2 regions of the Rhizobium sp. ERR 1071 genome follow, and region 2 is predicted to be linked to the other one. Evidence: riboswitches for the same ligand, from Rfam matches in the RefSeq annotation. Region 2 holds a riboswitch; the other holds the start of a gene.
The links. A riboswitch is a leader RNA that binds a small molecule or an ion and turns the genes downstream of it on or off. The one in region 2 is predicted to bind FMN.

Region 1 (7,399 bases), on a different contig from region 2:
CCGCAGCAAGGGTTGCGGCGAATCGCTGAAGGCAAACCCCGGCGTGAAGGTGGTTGCCGAGCAATATTCCAACATGTGGGCCCAGGACGAGGGCTTCCAGATCATGCAGAACATGCTTCAGGCAAATCCCGACGTATCGATCGTGTTTGCTCAGGCCGACGCGCTTGCCCTCGGCGCCGCGCAGGCGATCAAGGTTGCAAACCCGTCCCAGAAGATCGTTGTCGGCGGCTTCGACGGCGATACGGCGGCTCTGGAAGCGCTCAGCAAGGGTGTCTTCGATGTGACCGCGACGCAGCAGACGCAGAAGATGGGCCGCGACGCGGTCGCGAATGCCGTCAAGCTCGTCGCCGGCGAGAAGGTGCCCGCGGTGCAGCTCATGGACGCCACGCTGACGACCAAGGAAAACGTGGCCGGCTTCATCGCCAACCACCCGTAATCGTCCTGAAATCTTGAGGAGGTGTGCCGTGACTGAGCCCGTTCTTTCCCTGAGGGGCATATCCAAGCGCTACGGACCGCTTCAGGTGCTGAAGAATGTCAGCCTTGATGTCTATCCGGGTGAAGTGGTCGCGCTTCTCGGTGAAAACGGCGCCGGCAAATCGACCTTGTCGGGCATCATCGCCGGATCACGCACGCCTTCCGAGGGAACGATGACATGGCTGGGGCAGCCCTATGCCCCCGCCACTCCGCGCGAGGCGATCGACAAGGGCGTCGTCCTGATCCATCAGGAATTGCAGCTCCTGCCGCATCTTTCGATCGCCGAAAATGTCTTCATCGGGCGATGGCCGATGAAGAACGGGGCTGTCGATCGCCCTCAGATGGTCCGGCGCGCCCAGGAACAGCTCGCACGCCTGAACCTACATATTCCAGCGACACGCAAGGTCGCGGGCCTGTCGACTGCCAATCAGCAGCTCATCGAGATCGCCAAGGCGCTGGCGCTCAATGCCAAGCTGCTGATTCTCGATGAGCCGACCGCAGCGCTTGGTGGCGCGGAGACGGAAGCGCTTTTCGAGCAGGTGAGAAAGCTTCGGTCCGAAGGTGTCGGCATCATCTACATCTCCCACCGCATGGAGGAGATCAAGCAGATCACCGATCGCATCGTCGTCCTGCGCGATGGCGAGCGGGTTCAGGAGTTCGCCGACAGCGCCACACCTGTTCGTACCATCGTCGAAAGCATGGTCGGCCGTTCGCTGGACCGGATGTTCCCGGCTCTTCCCGAACCGACGGATCGCCCTGTTTTGCAGGTCAGCGGATTGAGTTCGCCTGACGGGTCCTTCGAGGACGTGACGTTCGAAGTTCGCGCCGGGGAGATCCTCGGCATTGCCGGGCTGGTTGGTGCCGGCCGCACCGAACTCGTCCGTGCCGTTTCTGGCGCTGATCCGATCATCGCCGGCTCGATCAAGCTGGAGGGTGAGGAGCTCAAGCTTCGCAATCCGGCCGAGGCGATCGCCAAGGGCATCGTGATGGTGCCCGAGGATCGCAAGGAGCAGGGTCTCGTCGTCGGCCATCGCATCAGTGAAAACATCATCTATGCCAACCTCGACAAGCTCGGTGGACGCTGGATCACATCACGTGTCAAACGTGCTTTCGCCGAAAAGGCTGTGGCGAAATTCGGCGTCAAAGGCCGGGCCGAGCAATATGCCTCGGACCTGTCGGGCGGCAACCAGCAAAAGGTCGTCATCGCAAAGTGGCTGATGCGTGACCCCAAGGTCGTCGTCCTCGACGAGCCGACCCGTGGCATCGATGTCGGCGCGCGAGCCAGCATTTACGACATCATCGTCAACCTCGCAAAGCAGGGGGTGGCCGTCATCGTCGTCAGCTCCGATCTCGAGGAGGTTCTTGGTGTCTCCAACCGGATTCTCGTGCTTGCACAGGGCAAGCAGGCAGGCATTCTCAATCGTGACGAGGCCAATGACGTCTCTGTCATGGAACTTGCGACAATCTAGACAAACAGAAAGGAAGAGCGGTGTCCGACATCACTCTGAACGCCCCGAAGCTTTTCGATCTTGAGGGACAGGTCGCGCTTGTGACCGGCGCTGGAAGCGGGATTGGGCAGCGTATCGCCATCGGTCTTGCGCAGTGCGGCGCCAACGTCGCGCTTCTGGACCGTCGATCCGACGATGGTCTAGCGAACACGGCTTCGCATATCGAAGCTGCCGGTCGCCGTTCCATCCAGATTGCAGCCGATGTGACCAGCAAGTCCTCTCTCGGGGAGGCGGTTGCGCGTACCGAGGCGGAACTTGGGGCCTTGACGCTTGCAGTCAATGCCGCCGGTATCGCCAACGCCAATCCCGCGGAAGAGATGGAAGAAGAACAGTACCAGACGCTGATGGACATCAACCTAAAGGGCGTTTTTCTGTCCTGCCAGGCGGAAGCACGCGCGATGCTGAAGAACGGGCGCGGATCGATCGTCAATATCGCCTCTATGTCCGGCGTTATCGTCAATCGCGGCCTGAGCCAGGCTCATTACAACGCCTCCAAAGCCGGTGTGATCCACATGTCGAAGTCGCTCGCGATGGAGTGGGTCGGTCGCGGCGTCCGCGTCAACACCATCTCGCCGGGATACACGGCGACGCCGATGAACACGCGTCCGGAAATGGTTCATCAGAGCAAACTTTTCGAAGAGCAGACGCCGATGCAGCGCATGGCAACGGTCGATGAGATGGTCGGCCCAGCCGTCTTCCTGCTGTCGAATGCCGCAAGCTTCGTGACGGGCGTCGATCTGCTCGTCGATGGCGGGTTTTGCTGCTGGTGATGCGATGAGGAAACTGATTGCCGGCAACTGGAAAATGAACGGTCTCGCCTCCTCCCTGGCCGAGATCGAGGCGCTGAAGGGAATAACGGGCGAGGCGGCGTGTGACATCGTCGTCTGCCCGCCCTTAACGCTGGTCGAGAAAGCGGTCGAACGGGTGCGAGGATCAGGGATTGCCATTGGGGCACAGGATTGCCACGCGCGGACCTCAGGCGCCTATACCGGAGATGTTTCCGCCGAGATGCTCGCCGAAATCGGCGCTCGTTTCGTCATTCTGGGACATTCCGAGCGGCGCTCGGCCTATAGGGAGACGGACGGCGCAGTTGCGGCCAAGGCTGTCGCGGTCCATGAGACCAGGCTGACGAGCATCATTTGCGTCGGGGAGACACGTGCGGAACGGGACGAGGGCAGGGCGATCGAAGTGGTTCGTGCCCAGCTAGAAGCATCAATTCCCAACACCGCAACCAGTTCGAACACGGTGATCGCCTATGAACCAGTGTGGGCGATCGGAACAGGGCTAGTTCCGACCCTGGAGCAGATCGAGGAGATGCATTCGTCCATCCGCCAGGCGCTTGAAAAGCGGCTGGGAGAAGAGGGGAAGGATGTCAGGATCCTCTATGGCGGTTCGGTCAAAGCATCGAACGCAAGGGCAATCTTCGGCGTTCGCAACGTCGATGGTGCCCTGGTCGGGGGCGCATCCCTGAAGGCATCGGAGTTTGCCGGGATTATCTCGGCCGCCGTTTGAAGTCGCCAGCAACAGGCGGGCGCTCGGCCCCTTGAGCCGGCGCCTGGCGTGGCTGTCACCGCGAAAGGAATAGGAAATGCAGCGTTTCGAAAACAAGACCGTGGTCATCACCGGCGCGAGCCGCGGCATCGGGGCCGCGATCGCCAGACGGTTCGCGCGTGAGGGCGCCAATCTCGTAGTCTCGGCCAATGAGGATTCCGTCCATGCGGTCGCCGATGCGATCAAGGCTGACGGCGGGAAGGCGATTTCCTTCATCGGTGACGTGACCGACAAGGCCAGTGTGAAGGGGCTCTACGAGGCGGCTGAGGTGGCCTTCGGTGCCGTCGATGTTTCCATCCAGAATGCCGGTGTCATCACCATCGCCCGCGTCGAGGACATGACCGAGGGCGAATGGGACAAGGTCATGGCGGTCAATACCAAAGGTGTCTTCCTCTGCGCCCAGGAGGCGATTGCCCGCATGCGCAAACATGGCCGCGGCGGCCGCATCATCAATACCGCTTCCGGCCAGGCGCGGGACGGCTTCATCTACACGCCGCATTATGCGGCATCGAAGATGGGCGTCGTCGGCATTACCCAGAGCCTTGCCAAGGAAGTCGCGACCGAAGGCATCACAGTGAACGCTTTTTGCCCAGGCATCATCGAAACCGACATGTGGGCCTATAACGACCAGGCTTGGGGGAAGCTTTTGGGCAATTACGGCCCCGGCGAACTCATGAAGGAATGGGTCCAGGGCATTCCGATGAAACGGGCCGGATCGGGCGAAGATGTCGCCGGTCTCGTCACTTTCCTGGCCAGCGACGATGCGGCCTATATCACGGGCCAGACGATCAATGTCGATGGCGGCTTGATCATGTCGTAGTTCGACAATGAGGAACGGTGCGTTCGTTGGGCGGATCGGATTCTCGACGTTTTGGCGATCAAAGCCTCTTGCGGAATGAGGCATTGATCCCTTATCTTTCAATTGTTCTCAGGGCGGGGTGTAATTCCCCACCGGCGGTATGGGGAGTTTCCTCGAGCCCGCGAGCGCCTTCCGAGCTTTCGGAAGGGTCAGCAGATCCGGTGAGATGCCGGAGCCGACGGTATAGTCCGGATGGAAGAGAGCAATGCAGGAGACGCCGCGTCGTGGCGGCGTTCACATGCTTGTTCGCCCAAGGGAAAATGGTGGCTTTGACCGGCCATGCACGCCGTTTCGAACGGCAACCCTTGAAAGGCAGGAAAATGGCAATTTCGAAAATTGAAGATGCGATCGCTGCGATTGCGCGGGGCGAGATCATCGTGGTTGTCGATGATCGTGACCGCGAAAACGAAGGCGATCTGGTGATCGCCGCGGAAGCGGTCACACCGCAGGCGATCGCGTTCATGATGAACCATGCCCGTGGTCTCATCTGCGTTCCGATGGAGGGCGAGAGGCTCGACGAGCTCGATATTCCGTTGATGGTGCCGCGCAACACGGAAGTCCTCAAGACCGCCTTCACCGTTTCCGTCGACTACATTCCGGAAACCACGACCGGAATATCCGCCGCCGACAGGGCGGCAACCGTTCAAGCCCTCGTCAGGGACGGATCGCGTCCTGAGGAATTTGCCCGGCCCGGTCATATCTTTCCGCTTCGCGCGCATCCAAACGGCGTCCTGTCGCGTCCTGGGCACACGGAAGCAGCCGTGGATCTGGCCCGGCTTGCCGGCCTTTCGCCGGCCGGCGTCATCTGCGAAGTGGCGAACGACGACGGCACGATGGCGCGCCTTCCAGAGCTTGAGGTCTTTGCCGAGCGGCATGGCCTCCATCTCGTGACGATCGAGGATCTGATTGCCTACAGGGCCGCAAGCGCTCCCTTCAAGGCTGCCTGATCGTTCCGATACAGCCTATTTTGATCCTGCCCGGATCGATGCTTGCGCAAGGCTCTCCTATGCTCCTTGAGGATGAAGGAGAGCCTTCCTCAGCCTATGAATATGCCCGGCGCCGATCCCGCAGCAACCACCGACCATCGTCGCGCCGGCATCGACCCATGAACAGGCGAAGCGCGAATAGGCGTCGTCATTCAGATCCTGACGGGTCGCGTGAAGGCCCTCGTTGGCGGCCGACTCGCCTTGTTCTCCCTCGAAAGCATTGGCATAGACGCCGATCCGCAGATTATCGCCGCCCTGCTTGAAAACCTCCGCTGCCGCATCGACGGCCTTGCGCATGACTTCCGGTTTGCTGCAGTTGAACAGGAGCGCGTCCGCGCCAGATGACGCTGCCCACCGAGCCGCATCCTCGACAAGTTCGCCGGAGCGGAGCTTAGGCGAGGCGCCATTCCTTTGCGCGGCGTCATCCGCAAGCGTGAAGGAGATCCAGAACGGTTTGCCGGTTTCAGCGACCGCCGTCCGAACCGCCTCTCCCTCCGCGATCAAGCTGAGGGTTTCCCCGAGCCAGACATCGACGTAAGGGTAGAGGTTTTCGACCAGAACCTTGAGATAGTCCTGAACGCGTAACGGATCGAAATTCTGTGGTTCGTAGGAGCCGAAGATCGGAGGCAGGGAGCCTGCGACCAGGATTTTTCGATCCTTGCAGGCGTTAGCGGCGTCGCGCGCCAGCCGTCCGGAAAGGGTGATGAGATCAGCCCCTTCCTTCCAGAACCGTTCCTCGCCAATGTGGAAGGGCACGAGCGCGTAGCTGTTGGTCGTAACGACATCCGAACCGGCAGCGATGAATTCGTCATGCACCTGCCGGACAATCTCCGGTGAATCGACCAGTGCCAGCGCCGACCATTCCGGTTGCTTCAGTTCCGCGCCGAGACGCAGCAGTTCGCGGCTCATGCCGCCGTCGAGGATCAAGGGTTTGCTCATGAATGGGATCTCCAGAATGGCTCGGATCTGCGGAGAGGTTTGATCTCTCCTTCATGCCGGGGTTAGCGCCGCACCGGCACCTGCGCTTCTAGGAACCGGAAGCTTCGCGCGATGATGGCTGTGATGACGAGATAGAAGACGGTGACGACGATCAGAGGCTCGTAGACCAGCAGGGTGTCCTGACGAACCTTGGTGGCAACGGCATAGAGGTCCATCACGGTGACGGTGAAGGCGAGTGGCGTTGCCTTCAACTGCATGACGATTTCGCCGCCGATCGTCGGCAATGCGATGCGAATGGCGCGCGGCAGCCAGATGCGCCGCGTCAGCGTCAGGGGGCGCATGCCGAAGGCGCGGCCGGCTTCCAGCTCGCCTTTCGGAACGGCCAGCAATGCACCGCGCAAAACCTCCGCCTCATAGGCCGCGTAATTCAGCGTGAAGCTGACGGCCGCGAAGAAGAAACCTTCACGTAGGATCGGCCAGAACAGGCTTTGGCGGATTCCCGGGATCATCGGCAGAAGAGAGCCGACGCCGTAGTAGAGCAGCCAGAGCTGTATCAGCAGCGGCGTGCCCCGAAAGAAGGTGCAGTAGCCACGCGCAAGGCTTCGCAGGATGGGGCCGCCGCTGACCTGGGAAAAGGCGAGGCCGATCGCGATGACGAAGCCGAAGACGACGGAAATCACAAGCAGCGACAGCGTTTGCACGGCTCCCGTCAACAGAAGCGGCCAATAGGCGGATATCCATGAGAAGGTCATGCCGGCACCCCTCAGGCAAGCTTCGGCTGGCCGCGGCGTACACGCCGCTCCAGCAGGTCGAAGAGGGCGTTCGAGACGAGCGTGAGAGCGAGATAAATGAGGGCGGAAGCCAGGAAAAAGATGAAATAGTGCTTGGTGCTAGCGCCAGCGAGCCGCGTGGCGAGAGCCAGTTCCTGGTAGCCGACGACGGCGACGAGAGCGCTGTCCTTGGTGACCGACATCCATAGATTGGCAAGACCGGGAAGGGCATTCGGCAGCAGGGCGGGTAAGATGATGCGACGGAAACGCAGGCGTGCGCCCATGCCGAATGCCTTTGCCGCCTCGATCTGG
Region 2 (7,399 bases):
CGCGCTGACGGGCAGCTCGCTGAACATCATCCCGATCCAGCTCTACGCGCAAATCCGCGGCGACGTGCTGCACAACGCCAATCTCGGCTATGCAATGGCGCTCGGCATGATCGTCATCACTGGCATTTCCAATGTGATCTACATCATCATGCGTATTCGCGCGGAACGGTGGCAGAAATGAAGCTGCAAAAATTCTTTGCCTGGATCGCTGTTGTCATCGGCGCTATCTATTTCATCGTTCCGCTCATCGGTACGCTGGAATTCTCACTGCGCATGCGTCGCGACGCCTATAGTTTTGACGCCTATGCATCAGTCTTTTCGGACGCTCACTTCCTGTATGCGTTCGGCTATTCGATGCTCATGGCCTTGCTGACCATCATCTTCGGCATGTTGATCGTGGTGCCTACGGCTTATTGGGTGCGCCTCCGTTTGCCCCAAATACGCCCGATCGTCGAGTTCATCACGCTGATGCCGCTGGTCATCCCCGCCATCGTCATCGTCTTCGGCTATCTGCGCCTCTACAATTCGTCATCGATCCTGCCTTTGACAGGCTTCGAGCAGACGACGAACTTCCTTCTTGTCTGCTCCTATATTGTCTTGGCGCTCCCCTATATGTATCGTTCAGTCGACACGGCGATGCGCACGATCGATGTCGGCACCCTGACGGAAGCCGCAGAAAGCCTTGGCGCGAAGTGGACAACCATCATGCTCCGCTGCATTTTCCCCAATGTCATGAGCGGCGTGCTCTCCGGCGCATTCATCACGCTGGCGATCGTCATGGGCGAATTCACGATGGCCTCGCTGCTCAATCGTCCGGCTTTCGGCCCTTACATGCAGCTCGTCGGCGCCAACCAGGCTTATCAATCCTCGGCGCTCGCCATCATTGCGCTTGCTGTCACCTGGCTTAGCATGGGTCTGCTGCAGCTCGTTTCCCGCTTCTCAAAACTGGCTCCGGTTAAGGCGTAAGGCTTCTCACCATGGCTTTTCTCGAACTCACCCACATCAAGAAATCATTCGGCGAAGTTCAGGTCGTTCACGATTTCAATATGCAAATCGAGAAGGGAGAATTCATCTCCTTCCTTGGACCATCGGGCTGCGGCAAGACGACCGTGCTGCGCATGATCGCCGGTTTCGAAACGCCGACCGCCGGCACCCTGTCGATCAACGGCAAGGATCAGCGGGCGTTAAAACCGAACCAGCGGAATATCGGCATGGTGTTCCAGGCCTACGCGCTGTTCCCGAACATGACGGTGCACGACAACGTCGCTTTCGGCCTCAAAGTGGCCGGCATGGCAAAGCCCGACATCGATAAGCGCGTCAAGGAGATGCTGGCTCTCATCAAGCTCGACCATCTCGCCGGCCGCTATCCCTATCAGATGTCCGGCGGCCAGCAGCAGCGCGTGGCGCTCGCCCGCGCTATCGCCGTCAAGCCGCAAGTGCTCCTGCTCGACGAGCCGCTTTCGGCCCTTGATGCCAAGATCCGCATTTCGCTGCGCGAAGAAATCCGCGCCATCCAGCAGCAGCTCGGCATCACCACCGTTTTCGTGACCCACGACCAGGAAGAAGCCCTGTCGATCTCCGATCGCATCGTCGTCATGAATGCCGGTCGCGCCGATCAGATCGGCACGCCTTTCGAGATTTACAACACGCCGGCAACCCGCTTCGTCGCTTCCTTCGTCGGTACGCTAAACCTGATCGAAGGCAAGGTCGTCGATCCCGATAGCAACCGCATCATGATCGGCGATCAGGGTGTGACCCTGAAGCAGTCGGTGACGGCCTATAAACCGGGCGACACCGTATCACTCGCCCTGCGTCCGGAAGCCGGTTCGCTGGCGGAATCGGCCAAAGGCGATACGGCTCTCACGGGCGAAGTCTCTTCGGCACACTTCCTGGGTTCGGTCATTCGCACCCGCATGAACGTTGCTGGCAACACGATTTCCTTCGACATGTTCAACAGCCCCGGGATGATGCCTCCGAGCGTCGGCGAGAAGGTGACGCTGCGCTTCGCCTCCTCCGATCTGCTCGTGATTCAGGATTGAGAAAGCACCCTGCGTCGCAGGGTCATTTTGGAAAATTATTCGCGGACGCCGGGTCAGAAGCCCGGCGTTTTTCTTTGATTTTCATGAGAGAAAGCATTTATAGTCCGGACGTTCTCAGGGCGGGGTGCAATTCCCCACCGGCGGTATGGGGAGTTTCCTCGAGCCCGCGAGCGCCTTCCGAGCCTTCGGAAGGGTCAGCAGATCCGGTGAGATGCCGGAGCCGACGGTATAGTCCGGATGGAAGAGAGCAAGCAGGATCGCACCTCCTCCGCGCGAGGGATGCCGCGATGTTGCGTGTTCGCCCAAGGGATATTTGACAACAACCCTTGAAAGGCAAAATTCATGACCATTTCGATTTCTACCCAGCCGAGCCGCGTCGCGATCATTCGGGCTCGCTGGCATGCCGATATCGTCGATCGCTCGGTCGACTCCTTCGTTGCCGAATGGCAGACGACGGAAGGTGCATCGCCGATCGATATCTTCGACGTGCCCGGCGCCTTGGAAATTCCGCTGCATGCTCAGACGCTCGCCCGCAACGGCCGTTATTCCGCAATCGTTGCCACCGCTTTCGTTGTCGACGGTGGCATCTATCGCCATGAATTTGTCGCCAATACGGTTCTTGATGCTATTATGCGCGTCCAGCTGGACACCGGCGTGCCGATCCTGTCGGCAGTCCTGACCCCGCATCACTTCCAGGAGTCGGAAGCCCACATCCAGTTCTTCAAGGAACATTTCATCATCAAGGGCCGGGAAGTCGCCAGCGCCTGCCGCCACATCCTGGCGGAGCGCGCCAAGCTGCTGCCGGCCGTCACGGTCTGAACCAGCATCGTGGAGGCGCGGCTAGAGCTCGCCTCCACATCACAAGGGAGAAACGTCAGTGACCGTCCTACGCATCATCCCGAACCTGTCCGCCGCCGATCCCGCCACGGCCCGTCTTTTCTACCACGACCTGCTCGGCCTCGACATCGTCATGGATCACGGCTGGATCCTGACCTTCGCCTCTGAAGCGGCAACAGTGCCGCAGATCAGCGTCGCCAGCGAGGGCGGTTCGGGAACGCTCGTCCCCGACCTTTCCATCGAAGTCGACGATGTCGATACGCTTTATCAGCGCGCCACCTCCATGGGCTTCGGCATATTGTATGACCTGACGGACGAGCCGTGGGGTGTCCGCCGCTTCTACGTCCGCGACCCCTTCGGCAAGGTGGTCAATATCCTCTCCCACCGCTAGTTCAAGCTCGCGAAGAGCCTCAAGGGCTCTCCGGCGCTCTCACCGCAGATCGAGATTGAATGTGGTGCGCTCGGCCGGCCAGACCGATTCCGAATAGGTGATCGGCACTCCGTCGGTATCCGCATCCACCTTGCGCGTCACCAGCAACGGCGCGGATTTCGGCTGGCGCAGGATCCGCGCCTCGTCGGCCGTCGGCATGCGCGCCTCGATCTCCGTCGACAAGCGCTCATAGTCGGTGACGCCATAGCTGGCGAGCGCTGCCGAGATTGTCGGATGCCTCAATCTAGCCTGATCGAAATCGGGAAAACGTTCGGCCGGATAATAGGAATCCCCCAATTCCACTGGAATACCGTCGGCCGTCATGACACCGCGACGATGGATGACCGACGCGCCGATTGCGATCTTTAAATGGGCCGCGACGCGTTCGGTCGCCGGCACGATCTCGTGAACGAGCAGCTCGCCGCCCGGTTCGAAACCTTGCTCGATCAGATTTTTGTGGAAGCGGGTGCGTTTCGACAGCGTATAGTCGAGCACGCCCCTATGAACGAAGGTTCCCCGCCCCTGTTCGGCGCGGACCAATCCACGCTGCTCCAAGTGCCCCAGCGCCTGCCGCACGGTGAAACGGCTGACGCCGAACCGCCGCATCAGCTCGGGCTCGGTCGGCAATTTCTCTCCGGGCGCGAAAGTCCCAGCGGCAATATCGGCCGCCAGGATCTCGCCGATCTGATGCCAGAGCGCGCTGCCGCCCTTTCGGTCGATCGTCTCCATATCAGATACGCTTCTCCAGCCGGAACAGCAGCTTGTATTCGGCTGGATAGCTCAACGCATCGAGAATGCTCGGATAATATTTCCGATCCTTGGTGGCACGCACAAAACCATCATAGCCGAAGCGCCTGACGGAAACATCGAAGCCTGCTGCCGTGAAGGCTTCGATATAGTCCTGTGGCGAGCGATCCTGCATGGGCGCGTTGCTGTTGTTGCCTATCAGCTCGAGCCACTTCGGCCAAAGCGGCATTTCATTGTGGCACCCGGTCACCGCGTAATAGACGCCCCCATTGCGCAGGACCCGGAACATCCCCTCGGCATGCTCTCTCAACTCCGGCAGCAGATAGATCACCTCATAGCTGAAAGCCACGTCGAAGCTGTCGGCAAAGGGCGCCAGGTCGGTCGTGACTTGAAACTGGAGCGGCATGTTGCCTGCGGCTTCGACAGCGGCAGCCACCGATTCCGAAGCGATATCGATGCCGACACCGCGTCGGAACGGCCGCATGGCATAAAGCAGCCGTAGAAAGCCGCCACGGTTGCAGCCGAAATCCAGGACGGTCTTCGAGGAGAAATCCCGCTCCGGCACCGTCTCAATGAAGTGGCGCCAATAAGGGCTATGCGATTCTGCCATGGCGGCGTCGCCCTGCGGTTCCTTGTGCCATGTCGCGTAAGTCGTTGCTGCGCTTGTCATCATGCTCTCGCTGTTGGAGTGAACTGAACCCTTTATAACTCCACCTAATGACAGTCGCATGAATTCGTCCGGACGACTGGACTAATAATGATATTCTTTCGCGCGTGATCAGTTAGCTCCTATTGCAGGCAGTCTACCATCCATTGCACGCCGAACCGGTCCGTCAGCTTGCCGTAGTAGCTGCCCCAAGGCTGAACGGCGAGTGGCGTCGTCACCGCGCCGCCCTCAGCCAATCGAGCAAAAATCCTCTCGGTGCTCTCTCGGTCATCCATCATGAGCATATGAGCGGAACCTCTCATCGGCTCGGCATCGTGATTGTCGGAAGCGAAGAACGAGACGCCTGGCCCCTCAAAGCGAGCGTGCATAACCCTGCCCCGCATCGCTTCGTTGGCAAGCGGCACCCCATCAGCACCATGACGAACCAACAGCGTCACTTCGCCGAGCCCGCAGACTGTATAGAAGGCAAGCGCTTCCTCGCAATGCGTCGTGAAAAACAGATAATTGGCGAGTTGCATCTCCTGCCTCCCTTGTTGTCGGACGAGCGGCCCACGCAGCCGCCCGGTATCAATGCCAATTATCTCATCTCACGCGCGATGAGCTTCAACCTCAGGCGCTGCGGCGCTCGCAATAGCGCCAACCAGATCGGCATTGCTGTAGCTTTGTCCCGCAATGCCCCAAGCACCCTCAGGCGCATAGACGATGTTCGACCAGATATGCTCACGCTTGATCCGCCCTTCGGCCGCCTGCTCGACGACATCAGTCGCCCTTGCAATGAAAGCGCGCTTGGCTTCGGTGGTCGCAAGCGCGATTTCGGGCAACTTGAGTTCGATGAAGGCCGCAGCGACGGGCTTTCCGGCTGCCAGCACATGTGCGGCCGGAAGCACATTGATCGAGCCGATGACATTGACCGTCATAAATTCATTCCCGGTCAGGCCGGCAACATCGAGGACTGCACCCGTAAGTCCGGCAAAAGCTTTTGCCTGCGCTTCGGATGAAAGCAGTCCTTCGGACACGGTAAGTGTAATGGGCATGGGGTATCTCCTTGTTGGACCTATGACGGCAATTGATATATACCGATCACTCTTTAACGATACATACCGATCGCTCTCTATGCAAGCAATAAAGAGAGATCGCTCTCAATGGAGATAGCAATGCGCTACAGCGCCGAACATAAGGAAGAGACCCGGACGCGGGTGGTCGCTGCTGCAGGGCAAGTCTTTCGCAGAGAAGGCTATGGCGGCGCAGGCATCGATGCACTGACGAAAGCGGCCGGCGTTACCAACGGCGCCTTCTACGGACACTTCAAGTCCAAGAGCGAAGCGTTTCGCACTGCAGTCGTGGAAGGATTGGAAGAATTGCGCCAAGCGATCCTGACGCTCAGGCAAAACCAGCCGAAAGACTGGTTGAAGGAGCTCGCCAGCTTTTACCTCGGCTACAAGCGGACTTGCGATCTCGGTGACAGCTGCACACTGCCAAGCCTTTCCCCCGATGTCATGCGTGCCGATGAGGAAACGCGCCGCGCCTATACGGTGGAATTGAAAAAACTCATCGCCGATGTCGCCGCCGGCCTGCCGGGGAGCACAAGCTCTGGTGAAACGACGGCAGAGGATCGTGCCATCGTTCTTCTCGCTACGCTGAGCGGTGGTCTGACGCTTGCCCGCGCCGTCTCCGATCCCGCCCTTTCCGTCCACATAGCCGAAGTCATTGAGCGGGCTGCTCTGACAGCGGGCGATCCTCCGCGGCCGCAAAGCGAATGACGATGCAACTCAAGCGGACGAGATGCAGCCGAGACGGAGCCTATTGCCTCGTCTCGGTGGGGCCATTCACGCCCGGATCGCCTTGTCGTTCACATCGAAACGATGCATCTGGTTCGCATCCGGCGTCGCATAAACCATTTCGTCCGGCTCGTATTTGTGTTCACCGAAGAGACGCGCGGTGAGTAGACCGGTGGCCTCCGACTCCAGATAGATGATGGTGTCCGCACCGAGATGCTCGACGTGGATGACTTTGGCGGCCCATGTGCCCTGATCGCGTGATAGCGTGATATGCTCGGGGCGGATGCCGACGGTCTTGGCGCTGCTTTCGCCGAGACGCTCGGCCGCGATGAAATTCATCTGCGGCGAGCCGATGAAGCCGGCAACGAAAATATTGGCCGGGCGGTTATAAAGCTCCATCGGCGAGCCGATCTGCTCGATCGCACCGGCATTGAGCACGACGATCTTGTCGGCAAGCGTCATCGCTTCGACCTGATCGTGGGTCACGTAGATCATCGTTGCCTGCAGGCTGCGATGCAGCCGGGCGATTTCGAGGCGCGTCTGCACACGCAGCGCCGCATCGAGATTCGACAGCGGCTCGTCGAAGAGGAAAAGCTCCGGTTCGCGCACGATCGCGCGGCCGATGGCGACGCGCTGGCGCTGGCCTCCGGAAAGCTCCGATGGCCTGCGGGCGAGATAGGGCGCAAGTGAGAGCATGCCAGAGGCCTTTTCGACACGGGTGTCGATCTCAGCCTTCGGCGTGCCGGCCTGCTTGAGGCCCAGGCCCATATTGTCCTTGACGGTCAGATGCGGATAGAGCGCATAGGACTGGAAGACCATCGAGATGCCACGCTTGGCGGGTGGCGTCACAGTCACATCCTGGCCGTTGATCAGCACGGCACCGGAGGTCACGTCTTCGAGA

Region 1: it holds a riboswitch for FMN, as region 2 does, so the genes downstream of both, ribB (3,4-dihydroxy-2-butanone-4-phosphate synthase) here and FBZ99_RS08905 (6,7-dimethyl-8-ribityllumazine synthase) in region 2, are expected to answer to the same signal.

What each region holds. Positions count from the first base shown of each region.
Region 1 is NZ_VITM01000005.1:382,263-389,661, forward strand. It holds gene FBZ99_RS20060 (sugar ABC transporter substrate-binding protein) at 1-436, shown strand, start outside; gene FBZ99_RS20065 (sugar ABC transporter ATP-binding protein) at 465-1,943, shown strand; gene FBZ99_RS20070 (SDR family oxidoreductase) at 1,964-2,752, shown strand; gene tpiA (triose-phosphate isomerase) at 2,757-3,494, shown strand; gene FBZ99_RS20080 (glucose 1-dehydrogenase) at 3,571-4,353, shown strand; FMN riboswitch at 4,454-4,600, shown strand; gene ribB (3,4-dihydroxy-2-butanone-4-phosphate synthase) at 4,713-5,339, shown strand; gene FBZ99_RS20090 (homocysteine S-methyltransferase family protein) at 5,397-6,317, opposite strand; gene FBZ99_RS20095 (ABC transporter permease) at 6,380-7,069, opposite strand; gene FBZ99_RS20100 (ABC transporter permease) at 7,081-7,399, opposite strand, start outside.
Region 2 is NZ_VITM01000002.1:730,127-737,525, reverse strand. It holds gene FBZ99_RS08920 (ABC transporter permease) at 1-181, shown strand, start outside; gene FBZ99_RS08915 (ABC transporter permease) at 178-966, shown strand; gene FBZ99_RS08910 (ABC transporter ATP-binding protein) at 978-2,039, shown strand; FMN riboswitch at 2,146-2,292, shown strand; gene FBZ99_RS08905 (6,7-dimethyl-8-ribityllumazine synthase) at 2,382-2,858, shown strand; gene FBZ99_RS08900 (VOC family protein) at 2,917-3,267, shown strand; gene phnF (phosphonate metabolism transcriptional regulator PhnF) at 3,307-4,035, opposite strand; gene FBZ99_RS08890 (class I SAM-dependent methyltransferase) at 4,037-4,723, opposite strand; gene FBZ99_RS08885 (VOC family protein) at 4,843-5,238, opposite strand; gene FBZ99_RS08880 (tautomerase family protein) at 5,308-5,754, opposite strand; gene FBZ99_RS08875 (TetR/AcrR family transcriptional regulator) at 5,875-6,480, shown strand; gene FBZ99_RS08870 (ABC transporter ATP-binding protein) at 6,547-7,399, opposite strand, start outside.